3 regions of the Virgibacillus siamensis genome follow, and region 1 is predicted to be linked to each of the others. Evidence: predicted binding sites of a transcription regulator. Region 1 holds the regulator's gene; each other region holds the start of a gene.
What was found. Region 1 encodes LexA, which represses DNA repair genes until DNA is damaged. Its sites were predicted from a motif close to CGAACATATGTTCG; they were not measured.
Positions count from the first base shown of each region.

Region 2: B1K71_RS10905 (Y-family DNA polymerase) is a predicted target of LexA. The motif match lies at 2,584-2,597, and genes of this name have one in related genera.
Region 3: recA (recombinase RecA) is a predicted target of LexA. The motif match lies at 2,609-2,622, and genes of this name have one in related genera.

Region 1 is NZ_FUIH01000007.1:1,235,414-1,240,587, reverse strand. It holds gene tkt (transketolase) at 98-2,101, opposite strand; gene B1K71_RS09900 (DUF896 domain-containing protein) at 2,193-2,426, opposite strand; gene B1K71_RS09895 (YneB family resolvase-like protein) at 2,516-3,154, opposite strand; gene lexA (transcriptional repressor LexA) at 3,436-4,059, shown strand; gene B1K71_RS09885 (YeeE/YedE family protein) at 4,123-5,174, opposite strand, start outside.
Region 2 is NZ_FUIH01000007.1:1,412,266-1,417,439, forward strand. It holds gene B1K71_RS10885 (endonuclease Q family protein) at 1-673, opposite strand, end outside; gene B1K71_RS10890 (NUDIX hydrolase) at 677-1,222, opposite strand; gene B1K71_RS10895 (aldo/keto reductase) at 1,340-2,260, shown strand; gene B1K71_RS10905 (Y-family DNA polymerase) at 2,616-3,866, shown strand; gene B1K71_RS10910 (SDR family NAD(P)-dependent oxidoreductase) at 3,871-4,665, opposite strand; gene B1K71_RS10915 (MBL fold metallo-hydrolase) at 4,655-5,174, opposite strand, start outside.
Region 3 is NZ_FUIH01000007.1:1,132,297-1,137,470, forward strand. It holds gene B1K71_RS09360 (helix-turn-helix domain-containing protein) at 1-620, shown strand, start outside; gene pgsA (CDP-diacylglycerol--glycerol-3-phosphate 3-phosphatidyltransferase) at 694-1,272, shown strand; gene B1K71_RS09370 (competence/damage-inducible protein A) at 1,269-2,519, shown strand; gene recA (recombinase RecA) at 2,690-3,742, shown strand; gene rny (ribonuclease Y) at 3,987-5,174, shown strand, end outside.

The DNA.
Region 1 (5,174 bases):
ATGAACTTGAGCCAAAATCAACCAATTTAAGCGAAACCCGTCCGTATCTAAAAAGAATGACCTCCCAAAAGGAAGGCCATCCTGATTACATTATAGCTTAGTCCACATACGATTCGACTTGCTTCACAACATTATCAACGGTAAAGCCGTATTCTTCAATTACTTTGTCTCCCTTAGCGGAAGCACCAAATGTATCAATGCCGATTACTTTACCTTTTTCACCTACATAACGTTCCCAGCCAAATGGTGAAGCCATTTCAATTGCGACACGATTTTTCACGTTCGGTGGAATAACGGAATCTTTATATGCCTGATCCTGCTCGTTGAAACGATCCCAGGATGGCATGCTGATAACACTCACATCGATGCTTTTTTCTTTTAAGGCATTCTTTGCTTTTACGGCCAGCTGCACTTCAGAGCCAGTTGCAAGCAATAATGCATCAGGTGTTTCTTTATCTGATTTGCTTACCACATAAGCACCTTTTTTCACACCATTGTACGCATTTTCTTTTGTGCCTTCCAATGTTGGCAATCCCTGTCTGGTCAATACCAGAGCAGTCGGCTTATCTTCTGACTCAAGCGAGAGTCTCCAGGCTGCCTGAACTTCATTTCCGTCAGCAGGACGAATCAGAGATAGTCCTGGCATCGCCCGAAGTGATGCAAGTTGTTCAATTGGCTCGTGTGTCGGTCCATCTTCTCCCACTGCAATCGAATCGTGTGTAAACACATATGTCACTGGCGCATTCATAATTGCAGAAAGACGGATTGCCGGTCGCATGTAATCACTAAACACGAAGAATGTTCCGGCATATGCCTTTAATCCGCCGTGCAGTGCCATTCCGTTGGTTGCAGCAGCCATTGCGAATTCCCGTACACCGAACCAAATGTTTTTACCAGCGTAATTTTGCAGGGAAAAGTCTTCTTCATTTTTAACCGTCGTCTTGTTGGATCCTGCTAAATCAGCACTACCACCGAAGAAATATGGTACAGCTTTTGAAATTGCATTAAGCACCTCGCCGGAAGTGGCACGAGTCGCTGCAGAATCTTTTCCGGCTTCATAAACAGGCAAATCCGCATTCCAGTTTTCCGGCAGTTCACCTTTAATTGCCAGTTCCAATTCCTTCGCATCATCCGGATATTTTTCTTTGTAAGTGGTAAAAAGTTCGTTCCAATTATCCTCTGCATCGGCTCCATCTTTTCCAATTTTTTCGTTAAAATCAGCATAGACTTCTTCCGGTACATGGAAATCATCATGTGCCCACTTATAATAGTCTTTCGTCAGTTTAACCTCATCTGTTCCAAGCGGCGCACCATGTGATGCCGCAGATGCTGATTTGTTTGGGGAACCATAGCCGATAACTGTTTTAACTTCGATTAATGTAGGCTGTTCGGTATTTTCTTTTGCCTCTTTAATCGCATTACGGATTTCTGTCAGATTATTCCCGTCTTCCACTCGAATAACCTGCCAGCCATATGCTTTAAAACGGCTTTCGGTATCATCAGAAAATGCGCGATCCAAATCTCCATCCAGGGAAATATCGTTGGAGTCATACAGGGCAATCAGTTTACCTAATCCCAGATGACCGGCGAGAGAAGCTGACTCGTGTGAAATACCTTCCATTAAATCACCGTCGCTGATGAGTGCATACGTATGATGGTCAATAATATGAATGTCTTCTTTATTGTAAAGAGATGCGAGATGTGCCTCGGCCATTGCCATCCCTACTGACATCGCAATACCTTGTCCAAGAGGACCAGTTGTAGCTTCCACCCCATCTGTATGATGAACTTCCGGGTGTCCCGGAGTTCTGGAACCCCATTGACGGAAAGATTTTAAATCGTCAATGGTTACATCATAACCGGATAAATGTAATAAGCCATACAGCAGCATGGATCCATGACCTGCGGATAAAACAAAACGATCCCGATTAAACCATTTGGAATTTTTCGGGTTGTGTGTCATGAAATCAGTCCACAACGAATACGCCATTGGAGCTGCACCCATTGGCAGGCCCGGGTGGCCCGAATTAGCATTTTCGATGGCATCAATTGCCAAAGTGCGAATTGTGTTAATCGATAGTTGTTCCATGTTTTGTGACAATGAAATTCCCCTTCCGTTACTAAACTAGTTTATATCCTTTTTCATTTTATAACGAAACCATACCTGTAACAAGTTTTTTTCGAAAAAGCTTTTAATGCTTTTTATTCCGGTCCTGAAGATCCCGAACTTTTTGCGGTGTAACATCATTACCTTCTTTATCCATCACAGTCATTGATTTGAACTGATTTTTAAATGACTTACGGACATTTTTCAGATATTCCTGTCTCAGTTCCTTTTGTTCCGCTTTTTCATCATCTGTCAGTTCTTCTTCCTTTGACTTTTTGGCAAGTTCATTTATACGATTTAACTTTTCTTTTGAGATCATGATAACCCCTCCTGATAGTTGCATACAAAAAAGGCAAGAACCATATCGGTGTTCCTGCCCTTCAATAGTACCTTTTATATGAAGCAGATTCAAGAATTTACAAATTCCTGATACCTGCGATGAACAGTTGCTTTGGAAACGGGATAACCCAAATTATTTATACGCTTCGTGATTTCATTGAATGTCATTTCCTTCTGTCTTAATTGAACAACCTCATCCATTGGAAATGCTATTCGGTCACGGCCGGATGCCTGGTGCCGGTTGGATAAATTTTTTGCCGGATCAAATCCATCCCGAACAGCCCGCTTCATTCCGCGCCTGATCTTTGCATTTTGCAGTTTACGCTGGTATTCTTCCACAATCCCTACAATTTGCAATACCATGGAGTCTGATTCTGAAACCTCTAATTCGCCTCCGTGCAAACTCGTATAAATCGAAACATGCAATTTCTGCAATTGATGGAACAGCGCAATTTTTGTATTTCCTCTGCCCAGTCTTGTCTCATCCTGTATCAGCAAGACATCTGCTTCCCCGCCTGCAAAATAATCCAGCATTGAAAAAATACCATCACGGTCCATCTCATAGCCGCTTTCCCGCTCTTCAATAATCGATATAATAGAAAAATTATTTCTGTCAGCAAGTTTTGTCAGTTCTTCTTTCTGTCGTGCCAGTGATGTTTCCTGTGTCTTCTTATTTGTACTAACCCTGCAATATATGATAGCTCTCAATTGAATATCTCCCTACATTATGCGCTTGTAATCATTGTAAAATATAAAAAAGCTAACGCCAATGCAAAAGCAACTATATAAAATATATCTGTCTTGGAAATCTTTTCAAACATATTTATCAGTCCCTTCCTTTTTGTATTAGAACCTTTGTTCGCCTTCTCTGTATTTATTATATACGAACAAATGATCTTGTCAAGCTTTTTTTCGAACGAATGTTTGCTTTTCTATATATTGAATGATAAACTATCATTAATAAATATTATGCGCGAGGTGTTTAATAGATGAACAAACTTTCCAAAAGGCAGCAGGCAATTCTCGACTATATTAAGGAACAGGTAAAAGAAAAAGGGTATCCGCCATCCGTTCGTGAAATCGCAGTAGCGGTAGGACTTGCTTCAAGTTCCACTGTGCACGGTCATCTTGCCAGACTGGAGAGCAAAGGATTTATTAGAAGAGACCCAACTAAACCAAGGGCAATTGAAGTCCTGGATCTGTCAGAAGATATGAACATACCGAAAGAAGAAGCGGTTTATGCGCCAGTGATTGGTAAAGTTACCGCCGGGCTGCCGATTACTGCTGTCGAAAATATCGAAGAGTTTGTGCCGCTTCCGAGCTCAAGTGCCGGTCCCGACGATAATTTGTTCGTTCTGGTTATCGAGGGTGAGAGTATGATTGAAGCTGGTATCTTAGATGGTGACATGGTTATTGTAAAACAACAAAACACTGCACAGAACGGTGAGATTGTTGTTGCGATGACTGAGGAGGATGAAGCAACAGTTAAACGGTTCTTCAAGGAAACCAATCAAATACGTCTGCAACCGGAAAATGCCACAATGGACCCGCTAATCTATCCAAATGTGACGATACTTGGAAAAGTAATCGGGCTGTACCGGAATATTCATTAATGGATTAAAAACCAAAAAAAGTGATCCCTTTTCCAAATCAGAAAAGGGATCACTTTTTTATCATTAACAAAATGTATCTTTTGGTTTTGGTACAGACATTCCAAACAATGGCCGTAAATAAAGAGCGATGAATGTTCCGGCCAACGCCATAATCATCCAAACCCATCCATGGAGGCTGAAGGAAGCGATGCCGCCAAAATATGCACCGATATTACAGCCAAATGCGATTCGTGAACCGTAGCCCATCAGGATGCCACCAATTACAGCAGCAGAAATCCGTTTAAGACCAAGTTTTTTCAGTGTAAAAATACCACCTGCTGTTGAAGCTAAAAAGGCACCAAGAATGACACCGAAATCCAACACGCTAGTTGAGTGCATTAATACGGATTGATCCAACGAAGCGGCACGTTCACCAGACCAATATACCCACTTGGTGACATCTATGCCGAAGAACATTGCTATTTTAGATCCCCATAATGCAAAAGCCGATGTAACGCCCCATGGGGTCCCTCTGACCAATAATGTCAAAGCGTTAAAAACTGCCAGTAAAATGGCTGCAACCCATAATGGCCAGGAACCACGCGGAATACGAGTCCAGCCTTTCCCGCTTGGAAGCGGCTTTATCGTTGGCGGTGTTCGTTTTTTATCAAAATAATACGCTGCACCAAATATGAGTACAAAAAGCAATAATTGCACGGCCCAGGCGCCGGCGTAACCCAAATCAGTGCTTGTTGCCAGGGAAATTGAAGGAAATGATGGTGTTTCATTCACCCAAAAATTCCAATGCCATGCACCCAGCACAGAACCAATAATAAATGCAATCAATGTTACGAACATCGCGGAACGGCCACCGCCAACTGCATACAATGTTCCTGATGCGCATCCGCCTCCCAACTGCATCCCGATACCGAATATAAATGCCCCTACGACCACGCTTGTTCCTACCGGAGAAACATATCCTGATGGATCGTTTCCAAAAAAACCAAGCCCCATCGACAGAATTGGAGCAAACAGCGTACATGCTACCGCCATCATAATCATATGAGCACGCATTGCTTGACCATTGCCGACAGACAGCAGCCTTCTGAAAGCTGAAGTAAAACCAAACCGGGCAT
Region 2 (5,174 bases), 180 kb from region 1:
ATTCCCTGGCGATTTTAGCAAGCGAATGCGCATCAGAATTCGACACAAATGTATAGTCATGTAATTCCTTTATTTGATCAGCCATTGTCGTATCCGAACTCAATCCGAGTTCAATGGCATCAATCAAATCAGGATCAAATACCTCTTTTAATGATTGATGAACACCTTTTCCGTATAAACTTTTAAACGGGGTAAACGCATGGGCGATGATAAACAGCCCGGAAAGTTCTTTCACTTTGTACTGCAGTTCTTTAGCAGAACCATAATAACGCTGGGAACTCAGTGTGACGTTTTTCATTCTTCCTGTCAACCACTCTGTAAACGCTTCAATCGTCTGAAGTGTCGGGAAAAAGCAAAGCACGTGAATAGGTCCATGGCAATTTTCATCATATACCTCAATTTCCGAACCGGGCAGCAATGTTACCTTTTCAAATTGAATTCCCCCATCTGCCAGCTCATAGGCTTTCCCCGCTTCAATTAATTGTTTTATCTCTTCCTGTACCGCCGGAGCATGACTGTCAATCACTCCTGTCATATGAATCCCCTTGTTTCGGCTTGCTTCTATCAAAATATTGGTAAGGGTCAATGTTTTGGCTCCGGTTATCTTTACCGGTTTATTGTACATATCTCTCCCAATATGGATGTGCATATCAGCAAAATATGAGTTCAGCATTTTCTACATCCTTTCCAGTGATTCAAGATACAAAATTGCATAATTTGTTTTGGCGTCATGAATGCGCTGTTCCCGTACATACTGCTTTGCCTCGTCCAGCGTCAGTTCAAGCAATTCAACAAATTCATCATCATCACCTGACACTGCATTTTTCAGCGGTTCCAGTTCTTCTGTCATATAGAGATACATAAGTTCATCCGCGAAACCAGGCGACGTGTAAAATGATGCTATAAATTGAAGACTGCCCGTTGTATAGCCGGTCTCCTCTTCCAGCTCACGGACTGCAGTTATTTCGGGTTTCTCACCGGGTTCGAGTTTCCCAGCCGGCAGTTCCACCAGTGATTTTTCCAATGGTTTACGATATTGTTCAACAAAGACAATTTTTCTATCCTTGGTAATCGGAATAATCGCTACAGCACCCGGATGCTTAATCAGTTCACGTTTTGCTGTTTTGCCATCTGGAAGCGTCACATCATCCACCTGCAATTTAACAACCTTCCCATCATATATTTGTTCTGTATGGATTGTTTTTTCTTCAAATTTTTTCATATGTTGGTTCATCCTTTTTTTCAGCACTAATATTTATTCTAACACACCTGTTTAGTTGAATTTAGCGGAAACAGTTTCTTACAATAGATTAAAGAACAATTACTGGAGGGAAACCGCATGAAAAAAAATCAACTTGGCCAATCAGATTTATATGTTTCTGAACTGACACTTGGATGCATGTCGCTTGGAACAAAGCAGCAAAAGGCCAGTAATATTATTGACGCTGCATTAGATGCTGGCGTTAACCATCTGGATACCGCTGATTTATATGATTTTGGTGTGAATGAGGAACTTGTTGGCGAGGCAATTAAAAACCGGCGGGAACAGGTTATTTTAACGACAAAGGTAGGCAATCATTTTAATAAGGACAAAAAAGATTGGTTTTGGGATCCGTCACCCGACCATATAAAGAACGGTGTAAAAGACAGTCTCCGTCGTCTTAAAACAGATTATATCGATTTTTATATGCTTCATGGCGGAACAATTGACGATCCCATCGATGAATCAATTGAGGCGTTTGAATCCCTTAAACAGGAAGGTGTTATTCGTGCATATGGCATTTCTTCCATTCGCCCCAATGTTATTCGTGAATACGTGAAACGATCCAATATCGATGGGGTTATGATGCAGTACAATATGCTGGACCGGCGTCCGGAGGAAGAAATACTGAATCTGCTGCATGAAAACCGTATCAGTGTGCTGGCTAGAGGACCACTTGCCAAAGGTATGCTCAGCAATAAAGCCGCTGAGCAGATTAACAAAAAAGGACAGAATGGATTTTTGGGTTATTCCTATGAAGAGCTTAAAACAGTTAACGATAAGCTGACCGAACACTTCGGGAATGACTTTTTGTTAAATGAACTGGCGTTGAAATACGTGCTCAAATCCCCTGCCGTTGCCACTGCTGTGTTTGGTGCAAGTTCAACCGGCCAGGTGGCGGAAAACACCGCCTTCAATTATTCCAAAACAATGACCGATGAAACGTATGAAGCCCTGCAGCAAATTACAAAAGCAATTCAATATGCAAACCATCGATAAAATGAAAGAGGCTGGGACAAAAGTGCATTATTCAAAGAAAAACCCGAACAATTTATGGAGCGTATAACCGCTCCGGAAATATACTTCGCTATCCCCCTTATTGTTCGTTTTTTGTATCACACGTTTTTGTCCCAGCCTCCTTTTCTTCATTGCCAACATATCCACGATTTTGCCCGGTATATTCACGGTTTTCAACTCAATATTCACGATTTCGGGCCCAGTATCCACGGTTTTGCACTCAATATCCACGCAATTGAATTCCCATCTCTCAAAGCCAATACAATAAATTTCCATTGCTAAAATTTCAACAGCTGGCATATAATAGAACAAATGTTCCTTTTAGGTGGTGAATTCATTGGATTATTCCGGCTATCCAAGAAATGACGTGCTGTGCATCGATATGCGCTCTTTTTACGCGAGTGTCGAAGCTGTCAAACTGGGACTGGACCCCATGACCGTACAACTGGCTGTGGTCGGTGACACAAGCCGGCCGGGAAGCATTGTACTGGCGGCTTCTCCGGAACTAAAGAAGAAACATGGCATCAGCAATGTCAGCCGCTTTTTTGAACTTCCCGATGATCCGGAAATTGTGATTGCCCCCGCACACATGGCTGACTATCTGGAAGTATCCGTGGAAATCACAAAACTGATTAATCAATATGTGCCAAAAGAAGCTATTCATCAGTATTCTGTTGACGAAGTATGGGTTACTGTAAATGGACTTCAAAAACAGTTCGGCACTCGTCAGGGAGTTGCCATGTCCATTAAGCAAGACATCCTGGAAAACTTCGGTATCACTTGTTCGATTGGTATCGGTGACAATAAATTTCTGGCAAAAGTTGTGATGGACCTGCATGCAAAAAAAGCAGGCATAGCCGAGTGCAGATATGAGGATGTGGAAGCGAAATTATGGCCGTTTCCTGTTCAGGATATTTGGGGAATCGGCCGAAGAATGCAACGTAATTTAAACCGAATGGGGATTGTAAAACTCAAGCATCTCGCCAATTTCCCGCTGGAAAACCTAAAAAGACGCTTTGGAATTATGGGGGAACAGCTTTATTGGCATGCTTGGGGAATTGACCTTAGTCCCGTCTTCGGTAATTTTACCAAAACGGAGCAAAAAGGATTCGGTCACGGTATTTCTTTATTGCGTGATTACACCGGAGAGGAAATTGCCGCCTGTATTCTTGATCTTTGTGAGGAAGCCTGCCGCCGGGCAAGAACGGCAAACAAAGCGGGACGGACAATACACCTCGGAATTGCATATTCCAAAGAAACAGGCGGTGGATTCGGACGGTCGAGATCTGTACAGTTCCCGACCAACATTACAATGGATGTTTATACTATTGCTATGCAGCTTTTCCATGAATTCTACGATGAGACCAGTAAAATCAGACATGTCTATATAACACTGGATAATCTTTATGAAAACAGGGAAACCCAGCTTAACTTATTTGACGACAGGCCCAAGAAAAAAGATATCGGTTTTGTGATGGACTCAATCCGTGATAAATTCGGGGCCACTGCTATCTTGCGGGCCACAAGTTATACAGATGCCGGAATCACCATTGGCCGCAGCCATAAAATCGGCGGTCACCAGGCATAAACCATTATTTCCTGTTAAACTGTTTTTTCAAAAGCCTTTCCATCGTTCCCGGAAACAAGTGATACAATTTGCTGCCCAGTTCCATCCAGCCCGGTAAATTGATTTCCCGCTTGTCCGTAAACAAAGCTTTTACAATTTTCGCAGCCACTTTATCGGGAGGAAGCATATAACGCTCCATGTTTTTCTGATAGTCACCGGTCGAATCAGCCCCGGCAAAAAAATTAGTTTTTACAGGCCCCAGATTAACTGATGTAACACGGATATTATAGTCAGATGTTTCCAAGCGGAGTGAATTGGTAAATCCGAGAACAGCATGCTTGGTCGCGGCATAACCAGCAGCTTTCGGAGTGGCAATTTTACCCGCCTGTGAGGCAACATTTATTACATGCCCTTCCTGGTGCTCTATAAAATGCGGCAAAAGAAGTTTTGTCCCCTGTATGAGCGCAAATACATTTAATTGAAACATACGCTCCACATCTGTCCATCGTAAGTCCTTGACATAATCAAACACACCTGCACCGGCATTGTTGATTAAACCATGAATTTGTGAATGCTCAGACAGGATTTGAACTATTACCTTATCAAGTTCCTTTTGATTTAATAAGTCCGCCTGATAAGCATAACTGTTAACCTGATGTACCTTTTTAATCTGCATCTGCTGATTTTGCAGTTTATTGATGGAACGGGCGACCATGATTGGAACCCCGCCGTTTTCGGCAATTTGCCAGGCAATCTGTTCGCCGATGCCGCTGGAGGCACCGGTGACAATAATTTTTTTACCGGCAATTCTATTTTGCATAATAATAACAAACCCCATCTTCAAGTGATTTACCGACAAGACCTTCATCTTCCAGGTAATCAAGCTGTCCGGTCGTTTCGGAAATAGTTAAATCAAGCTGACTTTTATATTGTTTCGCAAAGATTTGCCGGCAAATTTCAAATATCGACTGTGGATGATCCTTTAAAAGCGTTAGCACATGATCAGCCCGCTGCTCCTGCTTTTTCAAACGGGAAGGAATCAGTGAAGCGACATCTGAAAAAACCTCCCCATGCCCGGGAAAAACTGTACGGATTCCAAGATGCAAGCATTTTATAAGGTTTGCCCGGTATTGCAGCATTGGTTTCGGACGATCTCCCCCATCCACCGGTGCCTCCAGCAGCGGATTGGATGAAATATGCTGAAGCAGGTGGTCTCCGCCAATAAATGCACCGTCACATTCTCGGAGAAACGACAAATGACTTTGCGCGTGGCCCCTTGTATCAATAACCTGCCAATCATTATGTCCCGGCAATGGATCGCCCGCTTTC
Region 3 (5,174 bases), 100 kb from region 1:
TCTCGCTGATACCAACGATTATTGTCATTTTATTAATAATCGGGATTGTGTTTGCCGCATGGTACTTTATTATGCAAAATAATTCTAGTGAGAATTCGGAACCTGTTGAAAAGCAGGATTCCAATGAAATTGTCTACCCCGATGAAAACGATCCGGGAAGTGCCATTTCCGATCAGAATAAAAAAGCGGATGAAAAGAAAGAAGAAACTGATTCCAAGTCAACTGATGACCAACATAAGTCAAATACAAAGAAAGACAAGAAAAAAGATGATAATAAACCAGAGCTTAAGGTGGTTGAAAAGGGAACCGGAGCCAGTCCGAAATCCACGCTGGCATTGAATAACGCGGGAAACAAGGTTAACGTAACATTGGAACCGAGCGGGGATTCATGGGTTGAACTTAAAGACGGTAACGGGAAAACCCTTTACTCGGGCTTACTTACTTCGGATGATGATACAAAAAAATTCGATCTGTCCGATGCAGAAAAAATTTATTTAAACATTGGAAGTGCACCATCATTAACCGTCAAAGTAAATGGTGTAAAGGTTGAATATCCGGTCAATCCCGAAGAGAAAGTACACCAGTATCTTTGGATAAATATTATGAACAAAAACCAGTAGCTTGATACAGACTTTTGAATTGACCCTTCCCTTCATGATTGCGGAAGGGTTTTATACCGTAGGAGGGTGAACAATGAATATACCTAACAGACTGACGATTTCGCGTATTTGTCTAATCCCTGTTTTTATTATTTTATTAAGTGTTCCATTTGATTGGGGAGCATGGAATATCGGTGAAGCAAGCCTGCCTGTCTCACATTTTGCTGCGGCTCTTCTGTTTATAATTGCTGCCGCCACAGACTGGGTTGATGGGTATTACGCCAGAAAGTATAACCTGGTTACCAATTTGGGGAAATTTTTGGATCCCCTTGCTGATAAGCTGCTCGTATCGGCAGCATTGATATTATTGGTGGAACTCGGCTCCGCACCTGCTTGGGTTGTTATAATCATTATCAGCAGGGAGTTTGCGGTAACAGGGCTTCGTCTGGTTGCTGCCGGCGAGGGCATTGTACTTGCGGCGAGCCAAATGGGTAAACTGAAAACCTTAACTCAGATGGTAGCTATTGCTGCTCTTCTGCTTCACAATTTTCCTTTTTCTTATATCGGTTTACCGTTTGCAAGTATTATGCTGTATGTCGCAGTATTCTTTACCATTTTATCAGGGTATGAATATTTCAGTAAAAACTGGCATGTAATGAGGGATTCCAAATGAAACAAATCAGAACAGAAATTATAGGAGTTGGGACGGAGTTGCTGTTGGGGCAAATTGCCAATACGAATGCACAGTGGATTTCGGAAAAACTCGCGAAAAATGGGTTCAATGTGTTTCATCATGCTGTTGTGGGTGATAATCTCCAACGGGTGATAAACCAGTTTACACATTCCGAATCAAGGTCGGATATTATCATCGTAACAGGCGGACTTGGACCGACAGAAGATGATATGACAAGGGAAGCCTTTCAGCAGATAAGTAACCTGGAGATGGTGGAACACAAACCATCTATGGATAAAATCGAAACCTTCTTCAGAAAACGTGAATCGGTAATGACAGCGAATAACCGCAGACAGGCACGTGTATTTAAAGGTGCAGAGGCAATTGAAAATGAGGTAGGCATGGCACCGGGGATGATTGTACAGCATCAGCATGCAACATGGATTTTCCTCCCGGGCGTTCCCAGGGAAATGAAACAAATGGTGGAGCATCGAGTTATTCCGCATCTGAAACAACAAACCGGCTTGCAAACTGTGATCAAATCTGCAATGCTCCGTTTCGTTGGCATAGGTGAATCAACTCTGGAAGATCAACTGAAAGACATTATTCAAAAGCAGCATAATCCAACAATTGCTCCTTTGGCTCAAAATGAAGGGGTAGCCATCAGGGTCACCGCAAAGGCATCAGATGACAACGAAGCAAATCAGCTGATCGAAAAGACAAAGCAGGAAATTCTTTCAGTGGCCGGTGCATATTTCTATGGAAGTGATGAAGAAACGTTACCGGAAAGAGTGTTCAGTCTGCTGAAAACACAGGGTAAAATGATTGCCGCTGCTGAAAGTTTGACGGGCGGCATGTTTACAGACAGATTGATATCGCTGGAGGGGGCATCAAAAGTCTGCAGCGGCGGTATTGTCTGTTATGATGCAAAGGTAAAAGAAAATGTGCTTAAAGTGTCACCGGACACGATTAAAAAGCAAGGAACTGTCAGCGAACAATGTGCACGGGAAATGGCTGAAAATGTTTGTACCCTGATGGATGTTGAGGTTGGAATCAGCTTTACCGGAGTGGCCGGCCCGGATTATTCAGAAAACAACCCGCCCGGTACAGTTTTTATCGGAGTCGCTCAGAAAGGTAAAGAAACGTTCGTGAAAAAATTTATTTTTCAAGGAGACCGGGATATCATTCGAAATCGATCGGTTATAAAAGGTTTTGAACTTTTATGGAATTTATTGAAAATAGCATAGTTCAGTGTTTTTATTACGGAAAATTGCTTTTTTATTAGAAGTGCAGCATGAATAATCCAATTTTAGGATAGAAATACCATTAAAAAATGAGAACATTTATTCGACTTTTGCTTGGCAAATTGAAAAAAACAAGTTATGATGGATATAGTGAATAAAAGGAGGTCATCCCGTTGAGTGATAGAAAACAAGCTTTGGATATGGCATTAAGACAGATTGAGAAACAGTTCGGTAAGGGATCAATAATGAAACTGGGTGAGCAGACGGAACAGAAAATCGCAACAATCCCGAGTGGGTCCCTGGCATTGGATGTAGCACTGGGTATTGGCGGCTATCCAAGAGGACGCGTTGTTGAAATATATGGTCCGGAGTCTTCCGGTAAAACAACAGTTGCACTTCACGCGATTGCTGAAGCACAACGAAAAGGCGGACAGGCAGCATTTATTGATGCTGAGCACGCTCTTGATCCAACGTATGCGCGGGCACTTGGCGTTAATACAGACGAATTGCTGCTTTCACAGCCGGATACCGGTGAACAGGCGCTGGAAATTGCTGAAGCACTTGTCCGCAGTGGTGCAGTTGATATTGTAGTTGTCGATTCTGTAGCAGCGCTGGTTCCAAAAGCGGAAATTGAAGGTGAAATGGGAGACTCTCATGTCGGTTTACAGGCGCGCCTTATGTCTCAGGCATTGAGAAAGTTATCCGGTGCCATCAATAAATCCAAAACAACGGCCATTTTCATAAACCAGATTCGCGAGAAAGTCGGTGTTATGTTCGGTAATCCTGAAACAACCCCTGGCGGACGGGCATTGAAATTCTACTCATCTATCAGACTGGAAGTGCGCCGTGCTGAAACATTGAAGCAGGGCAACGATATGGTGGGTAATAAAACCCGTGTAAAAGTGGTGAAGAACAAGGTTGCTCCACCATTCAAGAAAGCGGAAATTGATATCATGTATGGAGAAGGAATCTCCAAAGAAGGAGAAATTCTGGATATCGGGTCTGATCTGGATATCGTACAGAAAAGCGGAGCATGGTATTCATATAATGGAGACAGACTTGGACAGGGAAGAGAAAATGCAAAAGAATTTCTGAAGGCAAATGAAAATGTTACTTCGGAAATCCACGATGCAATCAGAAAACACTACAGCCTGGATGAAGAACCGAACGATGGAGAAGAGGATGCAGGATCCGGTCATCAAAGCCAGGAAAGTATGGATGTATAGCATAGAACCGTACAGTCAAACCCTTTGCAGACAATCTACAGCAAAGGGTTTGATTTTTACTGTAAACTCTTTTTGAGTTTTGTCATATAATTGTTACAATACCTTGACATTGGGTGTACAGACAATTAAAATTAAATTGTATAATTATAGTTTTATTATACAAACCATCACTTATTTATTATTGAAAAACTGTACATGCCGACAGAGTGAATTGTACAACTTTATAGCAATGGGAGGTGAAATCATGGAAAGTCCCTTAATCATCTCCATTTTGCTTGCCGTAATCCTAATCGTCGGTATTGTTGTTGGTTATCTCATTCGTAAATCTATTGCGGAAGCTAAAATCTCCAGTGCGGAAAATTTAGCGAAACAAATAGTTGATGAAGCACATCGAAATGCGGATGCCGCCAAGAAAGAGGCACTTCTTGAGGCGAAGGATGAAAATCATAAACTTCGTCAGCAGGCAGAAGAAGATTTACGTGAACGTAGAACAGAAGTACAGAAACAAGAAAATCGTCTGATGCAAAAAGAAGAAAATCTGGACAGAAAAAGCGAAACGCTGGATAAGCGAGAGCTCACGTTAGAGAGAAAGGAACAATCACTAACTGAAAAACAACAACAAATTGAAGAAATGGAAAGCAAAGTGGATGCGATGCTTAAAGAGCAGCAAACAGAGCTTGAACGCATTTCAGGATACACTACTGACCAGGCAAGACAGATTATTTTAGAACGAATCGAGCAAGAGGTTAGCCACGAGTCAGCACTAATGATCAAGGAAGCAGAGAATCGCGCCAAGGAAGAGGCTGACAAGAAAGCGAAAAGCATTCTATCGCTCGCCCTTCAGCGTTGTGCCGCAGACCACGTTGCTGAAACAACTGTATCTGTTGTTAACCTTCCAAATGACGAGATGAAAGGTCGAATCATTGGGCGGGAAGGCCGGAATATCCGGACGCTGGAAACACTGACTGGTATTGATTTGATCATTGATGATACGCCGGAAGCTGTTATCCTGTCGGGATTTGATCCTGTACGCCGTGAGACCGCTCGTATGGCATTGGAAAAACTTGTACAGGATGGCCGAATCCACCCCGCACGAATTGAAGAAATGGTGGATAAAGCCAGACGTGAAGTTGATGAATATATACGTGAAGTCGGTGAGGAAACAACATTTGAGGTTGGAGTGCATGGATTGCATCCGGATCTGGTCAAAATTCTTGGCCGCCTGAAATATCGGACAAGCTATGGTCAAAACGTGTTGAAGCATTCCACTGAGGTAGCATACCTCTCCGGATTGCTCGCTGCTGAATTAGGCGAAGATGAGACATTGGCGAAACGAGCCGGTCTGCTTCACGATATCGGTAAAGCCATCGATCATGAAGTAGAGGGAAGCCATGTTGAGATTGGTAAAGAATTGGCAATGAAGTACAAGGAA